2 linked regions of the Gemmobacter sp. 24YEA27 genome follow. The protein of the gene in region 1 interacts with the protein of each later gene in a pairwise test. Links are inferred from orthologs where the notes say so. Each region holds a gene or a part of one and is shown on either strand. Other genes may lie near its edges.

Region 1 (7,469 bases):
ATAGGCATCGGAATAGGCGATATAGGCCCAGGCGAGGCCATCCGAAACCATCGCGGCGCCGAGATCCTCGCCGCCGGCCTCACAGCGCGCGACCACCCTTCCATAGCGGTCGCGGTCGAGCGCCTCGCAGGTCACGGCCTTGCCGGCGATCAGAGCCTCCAGCCGCCTCGTCGCCGCCAGGCCGCAGGCCCAGCTACCACCACCGGCACTGGCACAGCTTTGGCCGGATTCCGGAGCGTCGATGCCATGAAGCCGCACCACGACCGGTCCGAACCGCAGCGTATCACCATCACTGACCTGGGGCGCGCCGGAGATCAGTGGCGCTGCAGCAACAGAGGTTACGAAGGCAAGTTGTAAAATGAGACCGGACATCAGACGGGCCTCGCCGATGTCGCCGGCTTTGTCCAGCGCCTGTGTTAACAAAGGTTAACGGAAGCGCCGCAGCCATTTCCCCGCTGTGGCCGCGCCGCGCTTCATCCTGGTGTTCGCGCCCCTGGTGCCCCCGGCGCCTGTCCTGGCCCTGCCGAACCCGCTCCCATGAACATCGGCTTGCCCGCGCCGCGCGTTCCCGGCATGAAACACGCCATGAGTGAGATCCGCCACCCCTTCCCCGATGCCCCCGCAGCCGGTTCCGCGACCGAGGTCGCGCCGGGTGTTTTATGGATGCGGCTGTCGCTGCCCTGGGCGCTGGACCATGTGAATGTCTATGCGATCGACGAGGGCGATGGCTGGACGCTGATCGATACCGGCATCAGTTCGCGCCGCGCCCTTGCGGCCTGGCAGGATTTGTTGGCCGGGCCGCTGGCCGGCAGGCCGGTAAAGCGGCTGATCGTCACCCATCATCACCCGGATCATATCGGCATGGCGGGCTGGTTCATCGAACAGGGCGCAGCCCTGCTGATCACCCGCACCGCCTGGCTTTATGCAAGGATGCTGTTCAACACAGCCGAAGACCGCCCCGCTGCCGAGACGGTCACATTCTGGAAACGCGCAGGCATGCTGCCCGCCGATCTGGAGCGGCGGATGAATGAGCGCCCGTTCAACGCCTCGGATTGTATGGCGCCGCTGCCTCTGGGCTTTACCCGGATCAGCGAGGGCCAGACCCTGCGGCTGGGCGGGCGCGACTGGCAAATCCGCATCGGTCACGGCCATGCCCCCGCCCATGCGACGCTCTGGACGGATGGCCTGGTTCTTGGTGGCGATCAGCTGCTGCCCGGGATCTCTGCCAATATCGGCGTTTATCCGGCGGAACCCGAGGCCGATCCGCTGGGGAATGGCTGGAAAGCTGCACCCGGCTCAGCGTTTTCGCGCGCGAGGATCAACTGGTGCTGCCGGGCCATAAGCTTCCTTTCACCGGCCTGCCGTTCCGGCTGCGCCAGATGGTGGAAAACCATCTCTCGGCCCTGGACCGGCTGCGCGATTTCCTCACCGTGCCCAATACGGCGGTGGGTTGCTTCCCGCTGCTGTTCCGCCGCAGGATCGGCGAAAGCGAGCTTGGCCACGCTCTGGTTGAGGCGGTGGCGCATCTGAACCACCTGCTGCATCGTGGCGAGGTCACCCGTTCCCCCGGCCCCGATGGGGCATGGCTCTGGCAAAAGACATGACCGAGAAAACCCTGACCAAAGCTGCCGCCGCTGGCAGCACAGCAGCCCCCGCGAAACGCAAAACGACGGCAAAGGCTACAGCCTTGGTTCCGCCCGGCCCTGCGGCAGCGGCACCAAAGACCACGACCAGGAAGGCAGCGGCGCAAAAGACCCCGGCCGAATCGGCCTGTGAGCGGCTGGTGCTCTATATCCGTCAGTTCGAAAGCCAGCTCGATCAGAGCCAGGAGATCGCCATGGGCTTTACCGGCAGCGCCGCTGGGGTGCTGCGGATCGAGGGGCTGGGCTGGTCGGCGCCGGACCTGCTCACCTTCTTCGGCCGGGATGAAGACGGCATCCGCACCCAGATGGTGCAGCATGTCAGCCAGCTTTCGGTTTTGCTGCGCGCGGTGCCGAAACTTGCTCCCGAAGCGCCGCCGGTCCGGATCGGCTTTCGGCTCCTGCAGGGCTGGGACGGCGGCGAATCCGGGGACGCGTCTGTCTGGCCGGCCACGGGCGGCTGATCGTCCCCCCGACTGAACCAGCCCCGATCAGCCCCCGAGGCGCGGGAAAGATACATCAAAGCCGCATCTTCCTGCATCAGAGACCACGCCCGATGGGTGACAGCGGGCGGTGAATCGGCTAACAGGCGGAAAAGCATCTGTTCCCGGGGAATAAAGAATGGACGATGATCAGCACGTCAAACACGAACATGGCAGCATGGATATCCGCACTCAGGAAAAGTCCTTTGCCGCCTTCGTCAAAGTGGCAACCTGGACGGTCGTTGTCTGCGCCGTGATTCTGGTTTTCCTGGCCCTCGCCCGGACCTGATATCGCCGCTCTGATATCTCCGCCCCGAATTGCCGCCCTGGAACCGGCCCGATACGGGCCGGCACAGGGCAGGGAGAGGTTACATGTATCGCCTTCTTGCCGCGCTCGCGGTGCTGCTGACGCTTTCGGCCTGTGCGGAACCGGTCTGGGCGCCTGATGACCAGGTGTCGCGCGCCAGCTACGTCGCCGGACCGCCGACCGAAATCACGCTTTTTACCACCATCAATGACCGCACGGGATCAGGCTCGCATTCGGCTTTGCTGATCAATGCGTCGCAACGTGTGCTGTTCGATCCCGCCGGAACCTGGCATCATGATACCGCGCCCGAACGCAATGACGTGCATTTCGGCATGACCGACCGGATGGTGAATTTCTACCTCGACTACCATGCGCGCGATTCCGAGAAAGAAAAGTTCCACGTCATCGAGCGCAAGCTGCAGGTCTCGCCCGCCGTGGCCGAGGCGATCTTGCAAAAAGCGCTGGCGAATGGCGCGGTGCCCAAGGCGCATTGTGCCAGCTCGATCGCCGGGATCCTGCGGTCTGTGCCAGGCTTTGAGGGCGTGACCTCGACTTACTTCCCGAAAAAGCTGGATGCGTCCTTCGCGGAACTGCCGGGCGTCACCACCCGTATCGTAACCGAGGAAAACGACAATCCCGGCGCCGGGCATGGCGTGATCCTCGTCGACAAAAAGGGCCAGCGGGTCAATTGATCCGCTGGCACCGGCCGAATTCCAGTCCTGCATAAGGTGCATTCGCGCGTGAGCCTCTTCGCCGTCATTCTCGCTGGGGGACAGGGGCGCCGGATGGGCGGGGCGGATAAGGCGCTTTTGCCCCTCGCCGGCCAGCCGCTGATCGCCCATGTGATCGCGCGTCTGCAGCCCCAGGCCGGGCGACTTCTGATTTCGGCCAATGGCGATGCCGCGCGCTTTGCCTTTACCGGACTTAAGGTGTTGCCCGATGAAACGTCACTCGGGCCGCTGGCCGGGATCCTCGCCGGGCTGCGGGCAGCACAGGCGGCAGGTGCCACCGCGCTGGTCTCGGCCCCGGTTGATGCGCCTTTCCTCCCGGGTGATCTGATCACACGCCTTGCCGCTGCACTGCCGGGGCCGGCATTTGCCCGGGCCGGCGGGCGCGACCATAATGCGACCGCGATTTGGCCGGTCGCACTCGCGGATCCGCTGGCCGAATTCCTTGCTTCGGGCGCGAAACCGAAAATCGCCGATTTCGCCGCCCGCCATGGCGGGCATGCCGTCGATTTCCCCGATGCGGCGGCCTTCGACAATCTCAACACACCCGAAGACCTCGCCCGTGCCAATAGCCGCAGTGAGGGCCGCCCCGCATGATGATCTATGGTGTGATCGGCTGGCAAAACAGCGGCAAAACCACGCTGATGGAGCGCCTGGTCGCCACCCTTACCCGGCGCGGATTGTCGGTTTCGACGGTCAAACATGTGCATCATGATGTCGATCTCGACCAGCCCGGCAAAGATACCTGGCGCCACCGCGAAGCCGGCGCGCAGGAAGTCGTGCTGGCCTCGGCGAAACGCTTCGCCATCCTGCGTGAACATCGCGGGCCCGAGCCGGACCTGACAGAGGTGCTGGCCCGCCTCGCCCCGGTCGATCTGGTACTGGTCGAGGGTTACAAGCGCGACGCCCATCCGAAAATCGAAGTCTGGCGCGAGGGCGTGGCCGACCGCCCGATGATCCAGCCCGGCGATCCGCTGGTGCGGGCGGTGGCGTCCGACGCAGCCCTGAAGGGGCTGAGCGTGCCGGTGCTCGACCTGAATGACGCCGAGGCAATTGCCGCTTTCATCCTGAAGGATTGCGGGCTTGCGCCCTGAGCACTTCTCTATCCGGCGCGGCTTTCCCCTGGACCAGCGCGACGAGGCCGCCCGCATCTACTGGGAGGCTTTCGGCGCCAAACTTGGCCGCGTCATGGGGCCCGACAAGCGTGCGCTGGCTTTTCTGACAAACGGGCTCAGGCCCGATCACTGCTTTTCCGCGCTGGACGACAGCGGCCGGCTGATCGGGCTTGCCGGCTTCAAATCGGTGCAGGGCAGCTTTTCGGGCGGTACCAGTCGTGATCTGCGCCGGGTTTACGGCGTGTTCGGATCCGCCTGGCGCGCAGGGCTGTTGCGGCTTTTAAGCCACGAGGTCGATAATGAACGATTTCTGATCGACGGCATCGCGGTCGCGGCGCAGGCCCGCGGCCTCGGTATCGGTACCGCGCTGATCACCACGCTGTGCCGCGAGGCAAAGCGGCGGGGCTACCCTTCGGTGCGCCTTGAGGTGATCGAGGGCAACCCCCGCGCCCGTGCCCTCTACGAGCGCGAAGGCTTTACTGCGACCCATACCGATCAGCTTGGTCTTTTGCGTTTTGCCTTCGGCTTTGCCGCCGCGACGACAATGGTACGGCAACTCGACGATTTCCCTGCGGATCAGGCCCCGCCCCCGATGGCCCCCGATGGGCCCCGGTGATCAGTCGAAGACCCCGGCCACACGTCCCAGCACCATGAAGGCGCGCGCCGTGCGGGTATCGGCGAAATGTATCAGCTCATTGTCGCTGGCATTTTGTTCAAACACCTGGAAGACCCGGTCAAAGGTGCGCAGGAAGTGATGCGACGCATCGCGGAAAATCGTGTCCTCGCGCAGCCGTCCGGCAGCCAGCGCCAGCGACGAGCGATCCCGGATACCGCCAATCGCCGCGATGCCGCGCCCCCGCTCGCCGGCCGAGAACCGGCGCCAGATATCGGGATGGCAAAGCTCGGGCCGCAGGTCATCCATATAGATGCCCTCCTGGCTCAGAAGCGTCAGCACATCCTGGGCCGCGCGGATCAGCTTTGCGACCTCGCGATCCTCAAGCGCCAGACGCAGGGCGCGGAAACCGGCCTTGTCATCGGGGCTTTCGGGGAATTGCAGGGCGGTGATGAAATCTTCGATCGAGAGCGGCTGACGCGCCATATCGCCCGGCGTGCCAAGCGCCAGGGCCGGCTGTTCGGCCTCGGGTTCCGGGCGCGCCGGCGTCAGCGCGACCTTGCGGTCTGCCGAAGGCACCGAAAGCGAATGATCGCGGCGCGATGAAAAACTGGCGGGTCCGGCCATCGCATTCCCCGCAGGCTCCGCCATCTGGGCCGCCGCAACCGGCGCCTCGGGGCGGGTGATCACACTGCGGATCTCCTGGCGCGCCTCAAGGAAAGAGCCCCGCATACCGTCAATCGCGGCTTTCAGGCTGGCCGCCTCAGAGCGCAGATCAGCGACAAGCCGCAATGTCACCACCGCGACCCAGATCAGGGCCAGCGGCAGGAACAGAATCAGCAAGGTCATCACAAGGCCAGGCAGCCGCGATTCGGCGCCTTCGGGCGCCGTGAAGACCCAGGTCAGCACCGCGACAACCCAGATCCCCGACATCACGCCGGCGGCAATCTCGGTCACCGGCGAGCCGCCGAGCCCCCCCGCCCGCAGCCTCGTTACATTCATATCCTCGGGCATGTCCTCAGGATCTTTCGCCATGGCGGCTCCGGCTCAGATATAGCGCACCGACAGGATTTCGTAGCTCTTCTGCCCGCCCGGAGTGGTGACATCAACGCTGTCGCCCTCTTCCTTGCCGATCAGCGCGCGCGCAATCGGAGACCGGATGTTCAGAAGCCCAAGCTCGATATTGGCCTCGACCTCGCCGACGATCTGCCAGGTCTTTTCCTCATCGCTGTCTTCATCGACCACGGTGACCGTCGCCCCGAATTTGATCGAGCCCGACAGCGAGGTCGGGTCGATCACTTCGGCCAGCGAAATGATGCCTTCGAGTTCCTTGATCCGGCCTTCGATAAAGCCCTGCTTTTCACGCGCCGCATGGTATTCTGCATTTTCAGACAGGTCGCCATGCGCCCGGGCCTCGGCAATGTCGCGGATGATCGCGGGCCGCGCCTCACTTTTCAATTGCCGCAGTTCCGCGTCCAGCACTTCAAAGCCGCGCCTCGTAACCGGAATTTTTTCCATATCGCTGTCGTCACTTTAAAAAAACAGAAGCCACGAACCGGTCACCCGGGTCATGACTTCGCGCCTCGTGTTCCGGCAACCTCACCCGATGGGCAAAGAAAAAGCAAGGGCCATGGCGTCCTGCATGCGCGCCCTGTCGTTTAACGGCAAGAATATTGCCGCGGGCTGCGTCCCAATGGGATGATGCTGCAGCATGGTTGACGCGCGCCTGCCCATAGGGCAATCACGAGACGCCCGGCCAAACGGGGCCCAACAGGACTTCCCAGCCAGAATTTGCGGCGCCGACAGACCGCAGCAAGGAGCGAGAAAAAAGCCGATGACCGATCCCAACACAGCGATCACCCGCGAGTCGATGGAATATGACGTTGTGATCGTGGGCGCAGGGCCTTCGGGTCTTTCGGCGGCGATCCGTCTGAAACAGCTTGATCCCGATCTGAGCGTGGTCGTGCTGGAAAAAGGCTCTGAAGTCGGCGCGCATATTCTCTCGGGTGCGGTGCTGGATCCCGTCGGTCTCGATGCTTTGCTGCCCGAATGGCGGACTATGGACGCGCCGATCAAGGTGCCCGTGAAAGAGGATAATTTCTACGTCCTCGGCCCGGCCGGCAAGATCCGGGTACCAAATTTCCCGATGCCGCCTTTGATGAACAATCACGGCAATTACATCGTCTCGATGGCGAATGTCTGCCGCTGGATGGCGGGCGTGGCCGAGGGTCTCGGCGTCGAAATTTTCCCCGGCATGGCCTGCTCGCAACTGGTCTGGTCCGAAGATGGCAAGACGGTCGCCGGCGTTGTTGCAGGTGAATTCGGCCTTGATCCCGAAACCGCCCTTCCCGGCCCCGCCTATGAACCGGGGATGGAGCTGCGCGGCAAATATGTCTTCCTCTCGGAAGGCGTGCGCGGCAGCCTCGCGAAAGAGGTGATCAACCGTTTCAACCTCTCAGATGGCCATTGCCCGCAGAAATTCGGCCTTGGCATGAAAGAGATATGGGAGATTGACCCGGAGAAACACCAGATCGGCACCGTCACCCATACGATGGGCTGGCCGCTGGGCGGCAATGCAGGTGGT
Region 2 (6,268 bases), 740 kb from region 1 along the record:
GACAGAGCTTGGCCTCAATGTGATGCTCTCACCGGAGCAGGTCGAGACCTGCCTGAGGGAAACTGGCATCGGCTTTATGATGGCCCCGATGCATCACCCGGCGATGCGCCATGTCGGGCCGGTGCGCACCGAGCTTGGCACCCGCACGATCTTCAACATCCTCGGGCCACTGACCAATCCGGCCGGGGTGACCCGCCAGCTGACCGGCGCCTTCTCTGACGCACTGATCCGCCCGATGGCCGAAACGCTCCGCGCCCTTGGCAGCGTCAAGGCCTGGCTGGTGCATGGCGGCGACGGCACCGATGAGATCTCGATTGCCGCGCCGACGAAAGTGGCGGCGCTGGAGGGGGGCGAGATCCGCGAATTCACCCTGCATCCGGAAGATGCGGGCCTGCCCTACCACCCGTTTGAGAAGATCATGGGCGGCAATCCTGCGGAAAACGCCGCAGCCTTGCGGGTCTTGCTCGAAGGCGAGGCGGGGGCCTATCGTGACGCGGTCCTCCTGAACGCTGCGGCGGCCCTCGTGGTGGCCGACAAGGCCGCGACCCTGAAAGAGGGCGCAGAGCTTGCCCGCACCGCCATCGACAGCGGCGCGGCAAAGGCAAAGCTGGAGGCTCTGGTCAGGGTATCGAATGCCTGAGGGCGTTCCGGCGTGCCTCTGACCGCAGACCACAGGAAGGAGGCGGAGTGCCTCCAGCCCCCTCTTGCACGCACGTCCGGCAAAAGCAGTTGGCCGGACCAGCGCTTTTTGCGGCAGTCCGACGCAGATCATGACCGGGCCCGGCATTCTAGCCATGCGGCAGCCTTTGCGGAAACCGGATCGGGCCGCGGCCTGCCCCCTGTTCCCACGCTGATTTTTCGCGCATTGGACCTGCCCCCGCCCGAAGGACTGCGCGGCGCTTTCCCCGAACGGAGCCCCAACCCCGGGGAAGACCATTCCTGCGGCCCGGCCCGGCCCCCTGCGACTGGTGAGGATCTCCCGACTGTTCCCACCATCGTCTCCTTGCGGGAGGGGCTTCGCACCATTCCTGGCAGCGCCCCCCGCAACGGCAATCCGACAGATTCGGTGCCCGGGGAAAGCCCGCTTCTGAACCATCGGGTGCCAGGTGAGACCGGCCGACCCGGTCTGCATCTGACGTCTTTCAAAAGTGGCCCGGGCTGGCGGCGCCTGCCCGGTGAGTTCCTGATAAAGCTGCCGCCGCGAAAAATGCCGCAGGCAGCGCCTGCCCCTGCCCCCGGGCCTGCCGGGGAGGATGCGAAAGCTCACCTCCGCATCATGGCCGCCCGAAATGCACCACCCCTGACCGGAGTTAATGGTCAGGGACCATCCACTTTTCCGCCAGACAAACCGGCCCATGCGGGTTTCCCGGCGCCCGCCGCTTCACTACATGCAACGCAAGTCCTGGAACAGCGTCAGCCCGCGCCGACCGACCGGCCGGGCGTCGCCCAGGCATCGAGGTAACCCGAGATGATCCCGCCCGAAATCGCCGCCTGCTCCGAAATCCCCGCCTCCCCCGAAATCCCGGAATCCTGGGCCTCGCTTCCCTTCTTCCAGACCGACTGGCCCGCGCTCTGGACCCGTCTCGCGGCCTCTCCCGGCTGGCAACCCGAAGCGCAAAACATCTTCCGCGCGCTCACCCTGACCCCGCGCGAGAAGGTGCGCGTCATCATCCTCGGCCAGGACCCCTATCACACGCCAGGCCGCGCCCGGGGTCTCGCCTTCTCCTTCCCCCCCGGCGCGCCCCCGCGCGACTCGCTGAAAAACATCCTGACCGAACTCGCCTCCGACACGGGTCAGATCAAAGCCGACGGAGACCTCAGCGCCTGGGCCGCACAGGGCGTCCTCCTCCTCAACACCACCCTCACCGTGCCGGTGGGCCAGGCTTTTGGCCATAAGACCTGGGGCTGGAACACCCTCACGACCCAGATCCTCAGTGCCACCGCACAGGACGGCCCCCGCGCCTTCCTCCTCTGGGGCGGTCCCGCGCAAAAACTCTGCGCCCGCCTCCCCCGGGAAAATCACCTCTTCCTCGAATCCGCACATCCCTCCCCCCTCTCGGCCTATCGCGGCTTCTTTGGCTCACGCCCCTTCAGCCAGACCAATGCCTGGCTGGCCGCCCGGGGTGACCCCATCATCGACTGGTCCGCCTGAAGCCTTTCCTTCAGCCGGTCAGCCGGTTAGAACAGGAAACGAGCGCCTCTTCCTCTTGATGGAAATACTCCACGGGGGTCCGGGGGTGTGAAACCCCGGCGCTGCCGCCGGGGCAAACCGCACTGCCAAGACGGAGACTGCCCCATGTCCAAGACCGTTCTCGATCGCATCAGGGCCTATAAGCTCGAAGAGATCGCGGCCCGCAAAGCGCTGCGCTCCCAAAGCGAAGTCGAGGACAGCGCCCGCCAGGCTCCGGCCCCGCGTGGCTTTGCGGCGGCGCTGCAATCGGCGGCCAGTGGCGGCTACGGGCTGATTGCCGAAATCAAGAAGGCCAGCCCGTCAAAGGGCCTGATCCGCGCCGATTTCGACCCGCCCGCCCTTGCCCGCGCCTATGAAGAGGGTGGCGCCACCTGCCTTTCCGTGCTGACCGACACGCCGTCTTTCCAGGGCGATGACGACTTCCTCACGCAGGCGCATGATGCAGTGAAACTGCCCTGCCTGCGCAAGGAGTTCATCTATGACCCCTGGCAGATTGCTGAATCCCGTGCACTCAAGGCCGATTGCATCCTGCTGATCATGGCGTCTTTGTCGAATGACCAGGCGATGGAGCTGGAAGCGGCCGCTTTTGAGTGGAAGATGGATGTGCTGATCGAGGTGCATGACGAGGAAGAGCTTGAACGCGCCCAGCATCTGAAATCACCGCTGATCGGCATCAATAACCGCAATCTCCACACTTTCGAGGTCACTCTCGACACCACCCGCCGCCTTGCGCGCCGGGTGCCGGAGGATCGGCTTATCGTCGCGGAATCCGGGCTCCACACGCCCGAAGATCTCGCCGATCTCGCCCGTTACGGTGCGCGCTGCTTCCTGATCGGCGAGAGCCTGATGCGCCAGGACGATGTTGCCGCCGCCACCCGCGAAATTCTTTCCCGCCCGCTGACCGCCCAGGGCGGAATGCCGCTCTGAGAGGCGCCATGACCCCGCGAACGCCCGCTGAAACGCCCACCGCCGCCCCCTCGCCGCTCAGTCATTTCGACGATCAGGGTCATGCCCATATGGTCGATGTCTCCGACAAGCCCGTGACCTCGCGCCTTGCTCTGGCCGAGGGCTGGGTGATGATGGAACCCGCGACGCTGGCCCTGGTGACCGAAGGCCGCGCGGCCAAGGGGGATGTGCTGGGAACGGCGCGGCTTGCCGGGATCATGGGGGCGAAACGCACCGCCGATCTGATCCCGCTCTGCCACCCGCTGCCGGTGACCAAAGTCGCGCTGGAGCTGACCCCGGATAGAGGCCAGGGCGGCGTCCATATCACCGCGACCGTCCGCACCACCGGCCAGACCGGCGTCGAGATGGAGGCACTGACCGCCGTTTCTGTCGCGGCGCTGACGGTCTATGACATGCTCAAGGCGGCGGAAAAGGGAATGCGGATCGAAGGCATCCGGCTTTTGCGCAAAGAAGGCGGCAAATCCGGCAGTTTCGAGGCCGGGTTATGAACGGCCCCACCAATACTGGCCCCACCGATACGGGCCCCGGCCCGAAAAACCCCGGCCCCCTGATCCCGGTTGATGAGGCTATGGCGCGGCTCTTTGCCCTTGCGCCAGAACTGGAGACCGAAGAGGTGCCGCTCCGCGACGCCGCCGGCCGCTGGCTTGCCGCCCCGGTGATCGCAAGTCGCGACCAGCCACCCTTTGATGCTTCGGCAATGGATGGTTATGCGCTGGCCGGAACGCCCGCCCCCGGCGAGAGCTTTCGCGTGATCGGTGAAGCAGGCGCAGGTCATGCCTTTACCGACGTGATCGGCGAGGGCCAGGCGGTGCGGATCTTCACCGGCGCCCCGGTCCCGGACGGCGCCTCGCGCGTGGTGATCCAGGAAAATACACGCCGCGAAGGCGACCGCATCACCATCACCGACCGCGATTCAGGCGCCAATATCCGCCCGCGCGGTCAGGATTTCCGCATCGGATCCGAGATCGGCCCGCGCCGGCTGCGCGCCGCCGACCTGGCACTGATCGCCTCGATGAATGTCGCCAGCGTCTCGCTGCGACGCCGCCCGGTCGTCGCGGTGATCTCGACCGGAGACGAGCTGGTCATGCCCGGAGACACCCCCCGCCCCGATCAGATCATCGCCTCAAATTCATTTGCGATCAAAGCGATAGCCGAAGAGGAAGGCGCAGTTGCCCGTTTCCTTCCCATCGCACGCGACACCGAAGCCGATCTGAGCGCGGTCTTCACCCTCGCGCAGGATGCAGATGTGATCGTGACTTCGGGCGGTGCGTCAGTGGGTGATCACGACCTGGTGGCCCCGGTGGCCAAAAGCCTCGGGATGGAGGCGGGGTTCTGGAAGATCGCGCTGCGTCCCGGCAAACCGCTGATGGCGGGGCGGCTGTTCGGCGCGGCGATGCTGGGGCTGCCGGGCAACCCGGTCTCGGCGCTGATCTGCGCCGAACTGTTCCTCCGCCCACTTTTGCGCCATATGCAGGGCGACCCCGCGCCGGGACCGCATTTCCTGACGGCCGAACTCGCTCAGGACCTGCCCGCCAATGGCCCGCGCGCGCATTACATGCGCGCCCGTGTCGAGGACGGCAGGATCACCGCCTTTGACCGCCAGGACAGCGCGCTGCTGACCGTGCTGAGCGCCTCGAACGCGCTTTTACTGCGCCCGGTCGGCGACGGCGCGCGTCATGCAGGCGACCCCGTCCGCTATATCCCGATCTGAGCGGCTGCGATAAAGCCGTCACAATCCACGATTGCGGTACCGGCTCAAACCGGCACGGGGCTTGACACAAACAGAGAACATCGTCAGAACATTACATCAACGCCTCGTGATATGTGTCGTGACATACGTCGCAGTCATTCAGGGCAACCCGGATCTCTGGCGGAGAAAGATATGCTGACGCGCAAACAGCTCGAGCTTCTGAATTTCATCCGGGACCGGCTGGACCGCGATGGCGTCCCGCCCTCCTTTGACGAGATGAAGGAGGCGCTGGATCTGCGGTCGAAATCGGGGATCCACCGGCTGATCACGGCGCTTGAGGAACGCGGCTTCATCCGCCGGCTCGCGCATCGCGCACGTGCCCTGGAGATCATCCGCCTCCCCGAAGCGCTTGAGAAACGTTCTGCCGCATCCGCGCCTGCAGGGGATGTCACCGCCACAGCGCCTGGCTTCTCGCCCCGCGTGATCGACGGCGACCGCGTCGCCCAGCCCGCAAATGCGCTGCCGGTTTCAGCGGTTCATGCGCTGGAACTGCCGGTCATGGGCCGGATCGCTGCCGGTGTGCCGATCGAGGCTATTGCCGAGGTCTCGCATCACATCGCGGTTCCGGGGTCGATGCTTTCGGGGCGCGGCAATCACTATGCGCTTGAAGTCAAAGGCGATTCCATGGTCGAGGCCGGGATCAACGATGGCGATATCGTGGTGATCCGCGAACAGGGAACCGCCGATAATGGCGATATCGTGGTGGCATTGGTCGAGGACCAGGAAGCGACCCTGAAACGCTATCGCCGCCGCGGCAATATGATCGCGCTGGAGGCTGCCAATCCAGCCTATGAAACCCGGGTTATCCCGGATCACCTGGTCCGGGTTCAGGGGCGGCTGGTCGGGCTGATCCGCAGCTACTGAGAGCTGCCTCCGCGATGCGATTCCTTTTCCCGAATTGGATGTCTTGAGCATCGGAGTAAGGCGCAGAATTTCATGTTGAGCCAGGCATCGGGTGAAATGCGCCGGGGTACTCTCGGCTGCAGTGATCCCTGCCGGAAGCCGGACAATCATGAAAGTTCCGGCCTGGCGTTTTCGTTGAGATCCGGCGGACGAGCGGATCACGTCTGCGAAACGGCAAGTCTCACATGGTGAACTCGCAGATCTCTGTCGCGCAGAAAACCACCCGCGCTGTCGTAGGCTGTGTTAACAAAAAGGATTTCCCTGCGCGGTCGGCTGTGTTTCAAGATCATCTCTACGTGGGAGATGAGCCTGGCACGCAACCTGATGTGCGATGACGAATGGGCATTCTTTGAGGGCTTCATCCGAGCCGTCCGGCATCCGAACGGGCGCAAGCCTGGGGACCATCGACTTGTTCTGGATGGCATTTTCTGGGTCGCGCGGACCGGTGCGCCCTGGCG

The links.
Region 2: the proteins of mobA (region 1) and glp interact in binary tests that used the Escherichia coli proteins (3 or more experiments, as listed by UniProt). The link is inferred for Gemmobacter sp. 24YEA27 from one-to-one orthologs.

The regions. Positions count from the first base shown.
Region 1 is NZ_JASJPW010000001.1:1,489,674-1,497,142, reverse strand. The notes cover bases 2,001-4,961. They hold mobA (molybdenum cofactor guanylyltransferase MobA), read left to right. Parts: upstream 2,001-3,169; coding sequence 3,170-3,754; downstream 3,755-4,961. Other genes in these bases: QNO18_RS07445 (hypothetical protein), read right to left, coding at 4,889-4,961; QNO18_RS07450 (GNAT family N-acetyltransferase), read left to right, coding at 4,241-4,888; mobB (molybdopterin-guanine dinucleotide biosynthesis protein B), read left to right, coding at 3,751-4,251; QNO18_RS07465 (hypothetical protein), read left to right, coding at 2,495-3,121; QNO18_RS07470 (aa3-type cytochrome c oxidase subunit IV), read left to right, coding at 2,262-2,411. Outside these bases: QNO18_RS07485 (thermonuclease family protein), read right to left, coding at 1-372; more of QNO18_RS07475, read left to right, coding at 1,601-2,000; more of QNO18_RS07445, read right to left, coding at 4,962-5,920; transcription elongation factor GreA, read right to left, coding at 5,933-6,403; QNO18_RS07435 (electron transfer flavoprotein-ubiquinone oxidoreductase), read left to right, coding at 6,720-7,469. UniProt on the Escherichia coli protein: Transfers a GMP moiety from GTP to Mo-molybdopterin (Mo-MPT) cofactor (Moco or molybdenum cofactor) to form Mo-molybdopterin guanine dinucleotide (Mo-MGD) cofactor.
Region 2 is NZ_JASJPW010000001.1:2,235,781-2,242,048, reverse strand. Bases 2,987-5,786 are described here. They hold glp (gephyrin-like molybdotransferase Glp), read left to right. Parts: upstream 2,987-3,704; coding sequence 3,705-4,868; downstream 4,869-5,786. Other genes in these bases: lexA (transcriptional repressor LexA), read left to right, coding at 5,040-5,771; moaC (cyclic pyranopterin monophosphate synthase MoaC), read left to right, coding at 3,127-3,645; trpC (indole-3-glycerol phosphate synthase TrpC), read left to right, coding at 2,987-3,118. Outside these bases: trpD (anthranilate phosphoribosyltransferase), read left to right, coding at 1-640; QNO18_RS11195 (uracil-DNA glycosylase), read left to right, coding at 1,469-2,152; more of trpC, read left to right, coding at 2,297-2,986. UniProt on the Escherichia coli protein: Catalyzes the insertion of molybdate into adenylated molybdopterin with the concomitant release of AMP.